Regions from separate parts of the Planococcus alpniumensis genome, predicted to be linked through region 1. Evidence: riboswitches for the same ligand, from Rfam matches in the RefSeq annotation. Region 1 holds a riboswitch; the other holds the start of a gene.
What was found. A riboswitch is a leader RNA that binds a small molecule or an ion and turns the genes downstream of it on or off. The one in region 1 is predicted to bind FMN.
Positions count from the first base shown of each region.

Region 2: it holds a riboswitch for FMN, as region 1 does, so the genes downstream of both, G3255_RS10210 (ECF transporter S component) here and ribD (bifunctional diaminohydroxyphosphoribosylaminopyrimidine deaminase/5-amino-6-(5-phosphoribosylamino)uracil reductase RibD) in region 1, are expected to answer to the same signal.

Region 1 is NZ_JAAMTH010000001.1:425,679-433,372, reverse strand. It holds gene G3255_RS02320 (sodium:solute symporter family protein) at 1-120, opposite strand, end outside; gene G3255_RS02315 (DUF4212 domain-containing protein) at 185-463, opposite strand; gene G3255_RS02310 (hypothetical protein) at 514-699, opposite strand; gene ribH (6,7-dimethyl-8-ribityllumazine synthase) at 1,075-1,542, opposite strand; gene G3255_RS02300 (bifunctional 3,4-dihydroxy-2-butanone-4-phosphate synthase/GTP cyclohydrolase II) at 1,555-2,745, opposite strand; gene ribE (riboflavin synthase) at 2,759-3,394, opposite strand; gene ribD (bifunctional diaminohydroxyphosphoribosylaminopyrimidine deaminase/5-amino-6-(5-phosphoribosylamino)uracil reductase RibD) at 3,400-4,482, opposite strand; FMN riboswitch at 4,582-4,712, opposite strand; FMN riboswitch at 4,820-4,950, opposite strand; gene G3255_RS02285 (TIGR04104 family putative zinc finger protein) at 5,064-5,363, opposite strand; gene G3255_RS02280 (ring-cleaving dioxygenase) at 5,517-6,500, opposite strand; gene G3255_RS02275 (MarR family winged helix-turn-helix transcriptional regulator) at 6,497-6,976, opposite strand; gene G3255_RS02270 (PaaI family thioesterase) at 7,123-7,521, opposite strand; gene G3255_RS02265 (alpha/beta hydrolase) at 7,644-7,694, shown strand, end outside.
Region 2 is NZ_JAAMTH010000001.1:1,986,175-1,993,868, forward strand. It holds gene G3255_RS10195 (RecQ family ATP-dependent DNA helicase) at 1-208, opposite strand, end outside; gene G3255_RS10200 (YpbB family protein) at 205-1,230, opposite strand; gene G3255_RS10205 (ferredoxin) at 1,337-1,588, shown strand; gene G3255_RS10210 (ECF transporter S component) at 1,646-2,227, opposite strand; FMN riboswitch at 2,373-2,508, opposite strand; gene G3255_RS10215 (hypothetical protein) at 2,586-3,764, opposite strand; gene sigX (RNA polymerase sigma factor SigX) at 3,754-4,287, opposite strand; gene G3255_RS10225 (ATP-binding protein) at 4,334-6,112, opposite strand; gene G3255_RS10230 (response regulator transcription factor) at 6,105-6,821, opposite strand; gene ccsB (c-type cytochrome biogenesis protein CcsB) at 6,925-7,694, opposite strand, start outside.

The DNA of each region.
Region 1 (7,694 bases):
ATTGCGTCCCGCTACGTAAAAGTCGGATGTTTGCCTGGCCATATTGTAGACGGCGATGCCGATGTACAAGCCGAATGTTGCCAGGATCAATACAAGTGATACGAGAAATTGTGAATCCACTGCTTCTCCCCCTTGTCAATTATGCAATTTTATCCATCGCTCTTATTTAGTTGGAAGCGCTATGCTATTTCTTGTCTTCCAAGTCTTGGTCCAAACCAAATTTCTTGTCGATCCGGTCGTTGACGATGGCATTAACAAACAGCAGAATGATGAAGGTCAACACCGCCCCTTGCGCTCCCATGAAATAATGGAAAGGCATTCCATTGACGCTGAAGCCCGATAATTCCTCCGCGAACATGACGACCCCGAAAGATGCCGAAAACCCGATCAATAAATAGATGGTGACCAACGTGGTACGAGTCCGGAAATACGCATCTGCTTGTTTTTTATCGATCTTCCTCAAATTACCCACCCCTTTACCGATTTAGAAGCCGAATTCCTCTATTGCGAAGTTCACCCCCTCAACTGGAAAATGAAACGGACCGTATCCAGGAATGGGAGTGGTACCATAATGACTTTGACGAGCATGAATGCAAAAATCGATACAAATGGAAGGAAGAAATAGACCACCTTCCGCTTTCTTAACCCTGCTACTACAGACACGATGGTAATGAGGCTCAATGTAAGAACCCAGATCATCGACTCACTCCTTCTTTGAAAACGCTAACAAATACGTCTATGGACGGCCTATCATAAATGATGATTCGCCTTTCCCCCTACCTTTCCATTTTAAGGATAATAGATGATTTATTTTTCATTATTCTAAAAATTATGTTAATTGTCAATGCATTATTATAATAAGCTATAAATAAAATATCTTTTGAACTCAAAGCAATATGGGCTGGAATCTCAATGATGTATTGTTGCATCAAAAGAAATACCATAAAAAAAATAAGCCTGCATTCATGAAAGAATGCAGGCTTATTTTATTTATTCATTTGTCTGAAATGATTGATGCCAAGAAAATACCTGGCTTCATTCCTTCAATCAAAAACCTGTTTCAGCTCCGTTCGATCAGTCGAATGCTTTCATCAAATTGCCCATTTCAACTGCAGAGACCGCCGCTTCGTAGCCTTTGTTTCCGGCTTTCGTGCCAGCGCGTTCAATCGCCTGTTCAATCGTTTCTGTCGTCAATACGCCGAAAATGACCGGAACACCCGTCGACATGCCGGCTTGTGCAATGCCTTTCGCCGCTTCGCTGCAGACATAATCGTAATGCGTCGTCGAACCGCGGATCACGGTGCCGAGTGCGATAACCGCATCGTATTTTTTTGTTTCCGCCATTTTCTTCGCGACTAGCGGCAATTCAAATGCCCCCGGCACCCAGGCAGTGTCGATGTTTTCTTTGTTGACGCCATGACGCACCAAGCCGTCGACGGCGCCATCCAACAAGCGCGAGGTGATGAAATCATTGAACCTGCCTGTAACGATTGCTATTTTTAAATCCGATCCGATCAAATTTGCTTCGTAAACTGTTTCCATTATGAACACTCCTTAGTCGATTAGATGATGCATTCGTTGTTTTTTCGTTTTCATGTATTGCGTGTTGTCTTCAGTCGGCGGGATGACGAGCGCAAGCCGTTCTTCCACTTCGATGCCGTATTCGATAAGCGCATCTGTCTTGGCTGGATTGTTCGTCAGCAGCCTGACGCGCGACACGCCCAGATCTTTCAACATCAAAGCGCATAATGTATAATCGCGCATTTCCGCCGGGAAGCCCAGCTGTTCATTGGCTTCGACGGTATCCAAGCCCTGTTCTTGCAGTTCATACGCTTTCAGCTTGTTCAACAAGCCAATGCCCCGCCCTTCCTGGCGCATATAGAGGACGATTCCAGCTCCCGCTTGTTCGATCAGCTCGAGCGATTTCGTAAGCTGGGCGCCGCAATCGCAGCGGCGCGAGTGAAAAATATCGCCGGTCAAGCATTCTGAATGGATGCGTACGATCGGCGCTTCCACCGATTCCGGATTGCCTTTAACGATGGCGACATGCTCTTCTGTATCCAGGCGGTTGGAATAGCCCACCATGCGGAATTCACCGAAGTCCGTCGGCATGTGGACACTCGATTCCCGCTTGAGGAGCGGGTCTTTCTCTGCACGATAGGCATAGAGATCCTCGATCGTGATGATTTTGATATCGAACTGCTCCGCCAACTTTTCCAAGTCGGGCATGCGCGACATCGTACCGTCAAGATTCATGATTTCACAAATGACCGCTGCCGGTTCGCTGCCGCTAAGACGTGCCAAATCGACTGACGCTTCCGTGTGGCCTTGGCGCTGGAAAACGCCGCCCGATTTTGCGACAAGCGGGAAGACGTGCCCCGGCCGTTTGAAATCCTGCGGCACGGCTTTCGTATCGAGCATCTGCAAGATCGTGTCCGACCGTTCAAAGGCACTGATGCCCGTCTTGGCATCTTTATGGTCGATGCTGACGGTAAATGCCGTTTCGTGGTGATCGGTATTATGGCTGACCATTTGGTCGAGTTTCAGGCGCAAGGCGATATCCGGCGAGACCGGCGTGCAGATGAGCCCCCTGCCGTGCGTTGCCATGAAATTGATATTCTCAGGCGTCGCATGTTCTGCAAGACAGACAAAATCGCCTTCGTTCTCCCTCGATTCGTCATCTACCAGAATAATGACTTTTCCTGCCTGCAAATCCTTTACTGCTTCTTCAATTGTATTTAGCATCGGTTTTGCTCCTTTAAAATCCGTGGCGCCGCAAATAATCGGCGTTCATCGGTTGTTTTGGCGCATGCTCCATAAAACGCTGCACGTACTTCCCGAACATATCGGTTTCGAGATTGACCGAATCGCCCACTTTTTTGCTGCCCAAAGTCGTTTCTCCCGCTGTATGTGGGATGAGCGAAACGGTCAAATGATTTTCGCTGAGTTCAAAGATAGTTAAGCTGATGCCGTCAATCGCGACGGACCCTTTGACGATTGACTGCGCAAGCAATTCAGGAGGCGCCGCTATATCGATATACATGGCATTTTCCTGTGGGCGCTTGCGCAAGATCTTGCCGACCCCGTCGATGTGGCCCGCGACAAGATGCCCGCCGAAACGACCATTCGCCGCCATGGCACGTTCCAAATTGACGGCACTGGATGTGCCCAATGAAGAAAGGGTCGTGCCGTGGAATGTTTCCGGCATGACATCCACCGTGAAACGTCCGCTTGACAATGAAGTCACCGTCAGGCAGACACCCTCCACTGAGATGCTGTCGCCGATTTTCGTTTCTTCCAGGACAGCATTTGCTCGGATCGTCATTTCCATGCTCGAAGCGCCGCGCTTGATACCGGCGAGTTGTCCGGTTTCTTCAATAATGCCTGTAAACATTTGTGTCACTCCTTTAATGTGGAGATGATCTTCAGATCCGTTCCGAGGCGTTCCACCTTCTGCGTCTCCAAGCGAATGCCGTTTGACACGGAACTGGTTTGCAGATCACCGAATACGGAAACGGTTCCTTCGCCGCCGAGAATAATCGGTGCGATATACGTAGCAATTTCGTCTACTTGCCCGCTTTTCAAGAAAGCGGTATTGATTTTTTGGCCGCCTTCCACAAGGACTGATAACACCTTATGCTCGGCAAGCAATTCCAGTGCAGCGGCGATTTCCACATCCGGCGTATCCAGTTGCAAAATGCGTACATGGTCCGGAAATGCGCCGCGGCTGTCAATATCGGCTTGTGATCCGACGATAATCCAAGTAGGGGCATCAGGTACTTGAATAATGTGGCTCTCTTTCGGGAGGCGCAAATGGCGATCCAAGATGACGCGGATCGGCTGCCTCTGGGAGTCGGCAAACCGATTGGTCAAGCGGGGGTTATCAAGTGCAACCGTCTGTGCGCCAACGAGGATGGCGTCGTGCAGCAAACGCAGTTGGTGGACATCGCGCTGCACTTCAGGCCCCGTGATTTTCTCCGAACGGCCGCCGTCTACAGCGATTTTGCCGTCCAGCGTAATCGCGTGCTTCAATGTGACGAACGGCCGCTTTTTGCGGATAAAGGTGAAGAACATCCGGTTCAGCTCTGCAGCTTCCTGCTCGCAGACGCCGGTCTCTACAATAACCCCGGCGTTTTCAAGCTTTTTGATACCTTGGCCTGAAACGAGCGGGTTCGGGTCCAGTACAGCGACGACGACACGGCGAATGCCAGCTTGGATGATCGCGTCTGCGCAAGGGCCTGTCCGGCCATGATGGCTGCAAGGCTCCAGCGTCACATACAAATCCGCGCCTCGCGCTTCACTGCCTGCCATATTCAGCGCATGGATTTCTGCATGCGCCTGTCCCGCTTTTAGATGCGCGCCCATACCGATGATGCGGCCATCTTTGACGATCACCGACCCCACGAGCGGGTTGGGGGACGTCTGCCCAGCAGCTGATCGCGCCAGCTCCAGTGTTTGCTTCATGATTTGCTGGTCGTCCACTTGATCACACCTTTCAGAACAAAATAAAAACCCATTGTTTAGCCAATGGGTTCGAAGACAATAGGAAATAGAACTATAGATAACTCTATAATTTCCGTGTTCTTCCTTCTCCCATCCAGACTTTAACTGTCGGCTTTGGACTTGCACCAAATCCTGCCCCGAAAGGCTCACGGGCTTCGAATTGCTTCGTTACCGTCGATTGGGAATTTCACCCGACCCCGAAGGAATACTATTCAGTTGATCATCCACAGTATGCAAAAAAGGCCCCTTCCATAAAAGAAAGGGGCCTTGAAAGTGCATATCAAAGAAACCTAAGCGATTGCTAGTAGGCTGCTTGACTGTTCTTCTCCCATCCAGACTTTAACTGTCGGCTTTGGACTTGCACCAAATCCTGCCCCGAAAGGCTCACGGGCTTCGGATTGCTCCGTTACCGTCGATTGGGAATTTCACCCGACCCCGAAGAACGCTATAGATGATTATCTGTAAGTTTAGCGCAAGCTTCAGGGGCTGTCCAGAAAAGAATCTTCATTTTTTGCGTGCAGCCAACTCAATCCCTACAAACAGACTCGGTTTTCGACCAGTCACCACATCGGCCCGCGCTCGTCTGTCAATTCGATAAAGAATGGGTAAATGCCCATGATTACTAAAAAGGAAGCCAGGAATAAGGCAAGGGAAACAAACGGGTCAATGCCGAAAGCAACCGAAATGAACATGATGAGCGGAGCGGCAAAGACAAACAAGCTGGTCTTTTTCCGCGATTCCATGGAAACGTATTGCGCTTGCCGGCAAGCTGGGCAGGTCAAGCTATCCCCCAGTGTGAAAAGCCGACAGACAGTCTGCCCCCACGTCCACGTCGTTCCGCAATTTTGGCATTTCGGCATCGCCCTTCTCCCCTTCCTTGTACTATCTATACTTACGTACATAAGTAGGATAAGTTCCCAAAATCGCCCCATTACTTTAGGTTTTTGTACATTCTTTCTTCTTTGCCACACCATGAAAAAGCACTGCCCATTATGAGCAGTGCTAAATTTTCCTTATAGGTATTCTTTATCGATCTTCTTCGTGCTGCGCTCGGTATCGATCGGGCGCACCATGCTTTCAATCTGTTCGCGCTTCGGTTCCAAGAACGGCGGCAAAGAGAGTTTCTCCCCGAGTGTTTCATATGGCTCGTCGCCCATGAAGCCTGGGCCATCCGTTGCCCATTCGAACAACAACCCGGGTGCGACCCGTGCGTACAATGATTCAAAGAAGAAGCGGTCCACATAGCCGGAAGTCGAGAATCCTATCTCCTGCATATGGCCGATCCATTCATTCAACGCTTCGCGATCCGCCACACGGAAGGCGGCGTGATGCACCGTGCCGAAGCCTTGCTGGCCCGATGGCAATTCTGCATTATGTTCGACGATTACTTGCGCACCGTTGCCGCCTTCGCCCATCTCGAATAAATGAAGTTGCCCCTCGTTGGCAATCTCGCGCATATGCATTGCTTTTTCCAATACTTCCTTTAAGTAATCGAATTGGCCGATGCGGATATGGATCGGGCCAAGGCCGGTGATGGCAAATTCAAGCGGGACCGGCCCCTGCTGCCACGGCGTGCCGGCTTGTACGCCTTCGTTGTTCTCGTCCGATACGAGCATATATTGCTGGTCATCGAAGTCGGCGAACGACAAAGTTTTGACGCCGAATTGCTCGGTTATGGCCGTATGCTGCACTTCGTATTTGTCGAAACGTTTTTCCCAATAGCTAAGCGCTTCGTCCGTCGGCACACGGAAAGCCGTCTTGTAAATTTCGTTCGTGCCGTGAGTGCCTTTCGGGATTCCCGGAAAATCAAAGAAAGTCATATCCGTCCCGGCAGAGCCTTTATCGTCGGCGAAAAACAAGTGATAGGTTTGGATATCATCTTGGTTCACCGTTTTCTTGACCAATCTCATGCCCAATACATACGTAAAAAATTCATAGTTCTTCTCGGCGCTGCTCGTAATCGCCGTTACATGGTGGATCCCTTTCAATTCGTTCATGCATACCGCTCCTTGTCTTTTAATATTCTATCTTTCGGTTCCATACTGTCTTGTGCTTCGTAGCCGACTTTTTTCAGCTTCTCGATCAACTCTGCTACTTCCTCTTGCCCAAGCCCGGCAAACACTTTATCCATTTGCTGTTCATGTTCAGGGAAAATCCGCTTCATCAATTCCTGGCCATTGTCCGTCAAAAGGGCATAAGTCACGCGCCGGTCTTCTTTGCACGCTTCCCGTTCGACATAGCCTTTGTGCTCAAGTTTATCGACCACGTAGGTGATGCTGCTGCTTGCAATCAACACTCTCTTGCCAATTGCCTGTATCGGTTGCCGGCCTTGATGGTAGAGCAGTTCGAGCACCGAGAATTCGGTCGCGTTCAAGCCATATCCCGCAACGTCGCGTTTAATGGCGTCATGGACCGCATCCGCGGCGCGAATCAAAACCGTCACAGCTTTCAGGTTCTGGTTGGAGAACTCCATTTATTTCACCTCTTTATTTCGAATTAAAATATCTTTAATTAAAAGTAATTATAACAAGCAGCCGCTTATGGGTCAAGAGAACCGCTTCCAATTGCAGCCAATCAAAAAGCTCCCTTTCGCTAGATGCGAAAAGGAGCTTTTGAAATTTATAATTTAAAAGTGCCGGTGCTATACGCCAGTAATTCATCTTGCTCGCTGACCACACGCCCCGTCAATATCGCTGTACTGTTCGTCTGATGCAGCAATTCAGCGTGGAAAATGGCCGTTCCTTCTGCCAAGCTTTTGATGAAGCGAACTTCCATTTGAATCGTCGAAACCGCGTCGCTTCCGAGCGACCGTGAGGCAAGGCCCATCACGATATCGATTCCCGACATGATTGCGCCACCGTGCAGCATATTTTGCATATTGTCATTTTCGGGTTTTTTCTCCAAGCGCATGGACGCCTTGCCATACTCCACTCGGTCGATTTCAAAACCGAGCAACTGGAAATAAGGGCCGTTCTCGAACTGCTCGATCAATTGCGTATATTCCTGTACGTTTTGCACGCGATCTCCCCCAGTTGATTATTCTTCCATTAGTATAGCATTCCTTTTTGAGGCAATTGAATGGGCAGGATTTTCACAAAAAGCAACGAATACTTAAGGACTACCTAAAAGGAGGTTTTTGGATGACACACAATTTCGATGTACTTCCCGGCGCAGAGCCGTTCATTTCCGAA
Region 2 (7,694 bases), 1.6 Mb from region 1:
CTTGCATCAGCGATAAAAGCGGCGAGACGATAATGATGGCGCCTGGCAAGATTTTCCCGGGCAGCTGGTAACACAGCGATTTCCCCATTCCGGTCGGCAACAGCGCCAGCACATCACGCCCCGCCAGCACTTGCTCGATCACTTGTTTTTGGCCAGGGCGGAATTCTGTGTAGCCATAAGCGTCGTATAATAACTTTTCAAGATTCATGTGACGTCACCTCTCATCGCTAGCGCCAGCCGGATTTGAAAATAACTGGCTTCCGGCAACCGTTCTTTGATATCCCGCAAGCGCATCGTCTTCAACTCCTTGCTGATATGATGGATGGATTGAAATAAGCGCTCATCCATAAAGGGCGCAGAGCTGAACGCTGGATCGTTCATCGCCATCTCCACGAAATGATCCTCGATTGTACTTGTTTTCAGTTGCCGAAGCTCAGCAATCTGCTGAAGCGAAAATCCTCGTTCGGACAAGTTTTGCGTTCGTTTTGCTGATTCCGTCAAAGCGGATTGCTGGATGATGCCTTCAAGCAAACCCGCGAGCAAGGGATATTCCATGCCTTCAAGAACGTCCAGCCATGCATGCAATGCTTCGACAGCGGCAATTTTCACATCTATCGGCAAGAGGCCATGCTCCATGGCCAATTGATCCCAAGTGAGCCCACCGACACCACACCCCGACAACCGCTCCATTAGGATAGCTTTATGGGCTTCGCTTGTTTTTGCTAATGCTAAGCTGTTTTCGAGTTGGTTTTTGAACGCTTTTTGAACAGCGGATGAACGAAAGTCGATGCGCTTCAAATAAGCCTTGGCCCACGCCTGTACCGTTTCATCGCTGACGACTGGATCAAAGCGCTTTTGGCCTTGCATGAAATTGGACATCGTCTGGACCACCAACGATAGTCGCGCAAAGAACCGATTTTCATTGCCCCTGTACTTCCAGCCGTTCAAGGGCGCAGGTGGAATTTCAAGAGCGAATGCAGAGCCATGGAGCTGGACCTTGTTGTCATTCGGAATCAACAAGCCTTGCGCCTGCAACCTGTCAATGGACGCTAGATAGTCTTGCTTGTCCAGTTTAGGGAGCACTGCAAAATAAGGATGCAGCTTAAAATAGCCAATATCCTGAATCGTTTGCCCTGATTTCTTTCCTTTAATTAAATGATAAGGGGAAGAAACGGTCCGTTGACCGTCTACCGCTTTCATAATCGCTAAAACGACTTCATCGAATCGCACTGAATTACCCTCCTGGCGGTTTTGGGTTGAAAAAATCACGAAATATCTATAGAATAAACACGATAGTATAACTGAACTTGTTCGGAGATAAAGGAGAGGAACTGGAATGGCTAAATATACCATTGTTGATAAAGATACGTGTATCGCATGCGGAGCTTGCGGAGCGGCAGCACCAGACATTTACGATTATGATGATGAGGGCATCGCCTTTGTTATTCTTGATGATAACACGGGGACTGAACAAGTGCCAGATGAGCTGATGGAGGATATGGAGGACGCATTTGAAGGATGCCCGACCGATTCCATTAAAGTTGCAGATAAGCCATTTGAAGGAGATCCACTTAAATACGAAGACTGATCAAAACATAGTCAATAGAAAAAGCGGCCGGAAGAATTATCTTCCAGCCGCTTCTTTTTATGATAAGTAATAGGAACGTTGTTTTTCTATCCATGTATGCATGCTGCCGAAGATCAACAAGACGACGGTCGTAAGCGCCAAGCCTTTGATCAAGTTAAAAGGCAAGATTCCGAGAACAATGGTCGTGTAGAATGCGTTTCCGGTCTGTTCAGGCATATTCAGGAAATACGTATACATCGGTAAGAACACGAAATAATTCAGCAAACTCATGCCAATTGCCATCGTCAATGTACCGATGATTAACCCGAATGCGATTCCTTTTTTTGTGGAAACTTTACGGTAAATGGCATAGACCGGCAAAATGAACAATAGGCTCGTCGCAAAATTCGCCATATGCCCTACAGGCACGCCAGTCGGGCTCCCTGAAAAAATCCAGTCCAATACGTTTTTAAAGAATGCTACCAAGACGCCAGCTACTGGCCCCATCGTGATCGCAGCGATCAACGCTGGCACGTCACTAAAATCCACTTTCAAAAATGCTGGCAACGCCGGCAGCGGAAAATTGAATAGCATCAACACAAATGAGATGCTGCTCAACATCCCGATGACGATCATCGATTGCAATTTCTTGTTCTTCATGTTCCTCTCTCCTTGTCGTGATTCACCAGAAGAAAGGTTCGGAGCGCATGCTGCCCTAAAAAATCCCTTAAGCAAGAGTCGCTTAAGGGAGAGTCAGGCACACTGAATAAACGGTCCGTTGTTAAAAAACGGCATGCGTCCGCACCTTCACCTTCTCCCATCCAGACTATACTGTCGGCTTTGGAATCTCACCAAATCCTGCTTTTTACGGCTCGCGGGCTGATGGACCATGATGTCCAATTACCGCCGGTAGGGAATTGCACCCTGCCCCGAAGATGAATCGATATTTTTTTATACAAGTTAATCTTATAAAAAAAAGACCGCAATGTAAACCATACTGCTTACATTGCGGTCTTTTTTATTTTTCTGGCCAGTCAATGCGGTTGGGCGAAACTGGCAGTTCCAGTTCTTTAGAGAAATCGAAGCCTGCCCATTCCGATTGGATAGTATTGGATATCGCCAGCGATGAACCATATGATTCTGCCGTGAGCGCCATGCTTTCGATCATCTGCATCGCCGCCGCTTTATCCAGTGTCTCCAAATCCAATTGCTCTTCAAATATCAAGTCGGCGTTTGCCCCGTCCACTTCGACGCGGTAGCTGACCCCTTCAGGAACCGGCGAACGGTAATCGTCATTCGGTGATTGCTGAAGCGCCAGTAGCGCATCTTTTACATTCCCAGGCGACATGCCGTAAGCCGGCGCCAAATAAGCTTCACCTGCAGACGATTCTAGCAAATAAAAACTTTGCCCCTTTTCGCCCGGAACGAGTGGTTCCACTGTGCCCATATGGGATAATTGCGCCGCCTCGCCAGCTTCATTCAAGACGCGAATCTCTTGTTGATTCATGAACGTTTCCTCCAGGCTGTAAAGATACAGCGAAGTGGAAGCTGAACCTTGATCGTAGGTTTGGCTATTCGGAAGGAAATGGCTGATGGTCGATCCGTTTTGCTGGAGCTCGCCTTCATATGGATGATAGTCATCAAAACCCAACCCGGATTCATCGATTTGCCCGGAGAATGTTTCATATAACTCGAGCGCAGTTGGCTCTGCCATATCGGTCAGTTGTGTTGGAATGACGAAACTGACCGGCACAACATAACCGTGATAAGCAAGCCCAATGCGCAACACATGTGCATCTTCCAGTTCGCTTTCATAAACTGCGCTCCGCTGTATTTGCGGGTCTTCCGGAGCCAAACTTACTGCCTCGTTAGGCTCTTGATTATCTCCTTGCGCTTGTTCAGCCTGTTCCGTCTGAGCTTCATCTGTCGCCATCGTCGACTCCGCGTCCCTGCTTTCAGTCTCACTGCTGCTAGAGTCGGTGCCATTCTGCTGCAGCAATGAGGCTACGAGCACCGAGATGCTCAGGAATGCGACGATAGCAACCAGCAGCGGCAGCCAGCGCTTTGGCTGCCTTGGAGTTTGTTCTTTATGGGAAAGCTTTTTATACACTTCGGCTTTGGGGCGCTTGTCTTGTATTTTGGGGAAATCGCGCAACAAATTTTCGATTTCTTCATCGTTCCATTTGTCATTCGGCATATTCTCCTCCCCCTTCTGCTTCTAGTAGTTTTTGGCGGAGGGACCGGATTGCCCGGTGCTGTGTCGTTTTGACTTTGCCTTCCGACCACTCCAGGACTTCAGCAGTTTCCGCAATGGAGAGATCTTGGAAATAACGCATAATGATGACCAGTTTCTGATCACCTGTACACAAATCGAGCATTCGGTACAAGCGGACCTTGTCTTCATTGAGCAATGAAACTTCTTCAGGTATTCGTTCAGTTGATACCAATTGCTGGGTTTCCCAGTCAAAAAAATCCATCGAATGCTTTTTCCTCACTGCCGTCTTGCGAAAATGATCGATGGCGACATTTTTGGCGATTGAAAAGAGCCAGGTCTTTTCTGAACTCTTTCCTTGGAACCGGTCGTAAGCGCGCAACACCCTCACATAAACTTCATGCATCAGATCTTCTGCCACATGCCGGTCCTTCACTAAATACACCAAAAACTGAAAGACATCTTGATGATATTGATCGTACAGCCGATGAAACACGGAGTCATTCACGCAACTCCCCCCGTTCCTTGGATTAGTCGTCACGACAACAGAAAAGTTACATCGCCTTCAGCGGCAATGTGAAGATAAACGAAGTGCCTTCGCCAAATTTGCTTTCGGCGCGGATTTCGCCTGAATGCGCTTTGATGATATTGCTGGCAATCGCGAGGCCGAGACCTGTGCCGCCTTTGCCGAGCGTTCTTGCCTTATCGGCTTTATAGAAGCGCTCAAAGACGAACTCCAAGTCTTTTTCTGTAATTCCAGCGCCTGTATCGTTGATCGAAACTTTTGCGTAGTCTCCCATATTTTCGACATGCACTTGCACTTGCCCTCCCTGCGGAGTATGGCGAAGTGCATTATCGATCAAATTCGTCATGACCTGTTCGATGCGGTCTTCATCCAGTTCGGCTGCCGCCCAGTCGTCGAGTTCTGTCGTGAAGCTTAGTTCGATGCCTTTCTCTTTCGCAGCTTGGCTGAATTTCAAGCTCATCCGCTCGAGGGCATTATTGAACTGCACCAATTCTTTGTAGAGGCGCATATGGCCTGATTCCAATCGTGCCAAGTTCAATAGGTCCGTGACGAGACGTCCCATGCGCTGGGATTCTTCATAGATAATTTTGGTCATTTCGTTGCGTTCTTCTTCGCTTGCGCCAACGTCATCGAGTAAGGCTTCGCTATAGCCCTGGAGCATGGCAATCGGCGTCCGCAATTCATGAGATACATTGGCAATGAAATCTTCGCGCAGCTTCTCAAGGCGGTGCTGTTCCGTCATATTATGGAGCACAGCCACTGCCCCGCGAATGCTTTCGCCGCTGTAAAGCGGGCTGAAATTAACCGCATAGTAAGCGCCTTCGATTTCAAGCTCTTCCTCGATTTCCTCCTGGAATGTCAGGACGTGGTCGAGCATATGCAGCATTTCCGATGGCAACGCATTGGCATCGGTCGTGCCGTCTTTGAAGAGCCATTGCTGCAGCAGCTTCTCTGCCGGCGGATTGCTCAACAGGATTGTCTTATCCTGGTTGAATGTGATTACGGCATCCGCCATCGAAGTCAAGATGCTCGATAATTGCTCTTTTTCCTGATTGATCACTTCCAAGTGATGTTTTAATTGGCGTCCCATCTGGTTAAAGGCAATCGCCAATTGGCCAATTTCATCTCCAGACGATACTTTCACTTTTGTATCGAAATTCCCTTTCGCCAACTCAAATGCCCCTTCGCGCATATTGCGCAGCGGGGAAGTGATGCGGGTGGATAGGAAAAATGCGAAAAACGTCGTCAGCAATAACGCGATAAATGCTGAGAGGAAAACGATATTGGTCGTTCTTTCAGCCGTGCGGTCCATCACTTCCAATGATTGGTAAATGAAAACCGTCCCGTGAAGCTCATCGCTGGTTTGAAGGGGCGAAGCCATGACGATATACGATTCCATGCGGTCTGCTTCCGATAAAGACGGCAAGAGCATTTCCTTCGTCACGGTTTCATCGCTTTCGAACACTGTTTGAAATTCGTTTTCGCTGACAATCTTTTCCCTAATCTCTTCGCCATTCAAGCCATCATGCAAATAATAGGAAATTTCCCCTGGTTCTTCAGCGATGACCGCATTGGTTTCAGGCCCTAACACCTCGTCAACAATAGACAAATTGTCTTCATTGCCATGATCATTGAAGATTCTCGCGATCATATTGGCTTCGTTATGAAGGGATTCTTCCACTGTTTCGCTATGGAAATTCCCGAGAAACTCCAATAGCAGCACCGTCACAATAAACAGGACAAAGGAAACGAGAAGCAAAATGGTTACCCACAGCTTCCCGACGATGCTATTCCATATTCTATTCATTGCCAACCTCGAATTTGTATCCGACACCCCATACGGTGACGATCATTTTAGCAGCGGATTCGGAAACGCGGTTCAATTTTTCACGCAAGCGTTTGACATGAGTGTCCACGGTACGCAAATCGCCGAAAAAGTCATAATGCCATACTTCTTTGAGCAAATGCTCCCGGTCGAACACTTTATCCGGAGATTTTGCCAAGAAATATAAAAGTTCATACTCTTTTGGTGTCAAATTCACTTCAACCCCGTCCGCTGTCACGCGGTGTGCATCGTGGTCGATCGTAAGATGCGGAAAGACGACCAAGTCTTTAGACACAGTCGAACTTGTAGAAGGCGAATAAGCAGACGACCGGCGCAAAATCGCTTTTACGCGCAGCACGACTTCCCGCGGGCTGAACGGCTTGACGATATAATCATCCGCTCCGGATTCAAACCCTTCTACGCGGTTTGCTTCCTCCCCTTTGGCCGTCAGCATGATGATCGGCGTCATTTTCGTCTCTCGAAGTTCGGTTGCCACTTCGATGCCATCTTTTTCCGGCATCATGAGATCAAGCAGGATGCAATGGTAATCCGTCTCCATCGCTTTTTCCAATGCTTCCACGCCGTTTTCGGCTTCTTCCACCATATATCCTTCACGTTCGAGATACATTTTCAACAGGCGGCGGATTCTTTCTTCATCATCCACTACAAGAATTGTAATTTCTTCAGACATCCTAATCCCTCCAACTTTCATCTCTATAACTTTCATTGTACCGATAAGGGTCCCAAAAATAAACGAAAAGCCTTTTCCTATGGAAGGAAAAGGCTTTTTGTCGTCAAGCGTATGAATGCAGTCCGGCAATAATCAAGTTAACTGCCACCAAGTTGAACATGATGATGACAAAACCGATGACTGCGAGCCAAGCAGACTTTTCGCCTGCCCAGCCTCTGCCAAGCCGCAAGTGCAAATACGCTGCGTAAAACAAGAATGTAACGAGTGCCCACACTTCTTTCGGGTCCCAGCCCCAGAAGCGCGACCAGGCGATTTGCGCCCAGATCATGGCAAAGATCAACGCCCCGAGTGAAAAAATCGGGAAGCCGATGATGATCGAACGGTAATTGATCTCATCCATCAGCTGCAGATTGACGTTCTTCGTAAATGGCTGCAGCATTTCGGAAATGCGTTTGCGGAAGATGAGCCGGATCAATGCGTAAAGCACCGTCCCGACCGCGACCGACCAAAGTACAGTCGTCAATTTCCCGGCATGGACAATCGGCGGCATTTCCAATAACGGCGTAAACGCGCCGTCTGTCATTGGCTCGAATTCGTTCATCCCGAAAATCGCCGGCATATTGTAAGTAATTTCTGAAGGCTGCCCGTCTTTATTGACATAAGCGAAATCCGCTTCATAATTCGTCAAGGTAAAGAATGTGCTGGTCACAACAAAGCCCAGGACCAAGACGAGTGAATACATGATAGCCTCAAGCCAAAAGCGCTGCTTCGACTTTTTCTTTTGGTCGACGACTTTGAGCAAATAAATCAACCCAGCTGCCGCACTGATCGCGAGAATCCCTTCTGCGATGACGACCGTGATCACGTGAATCG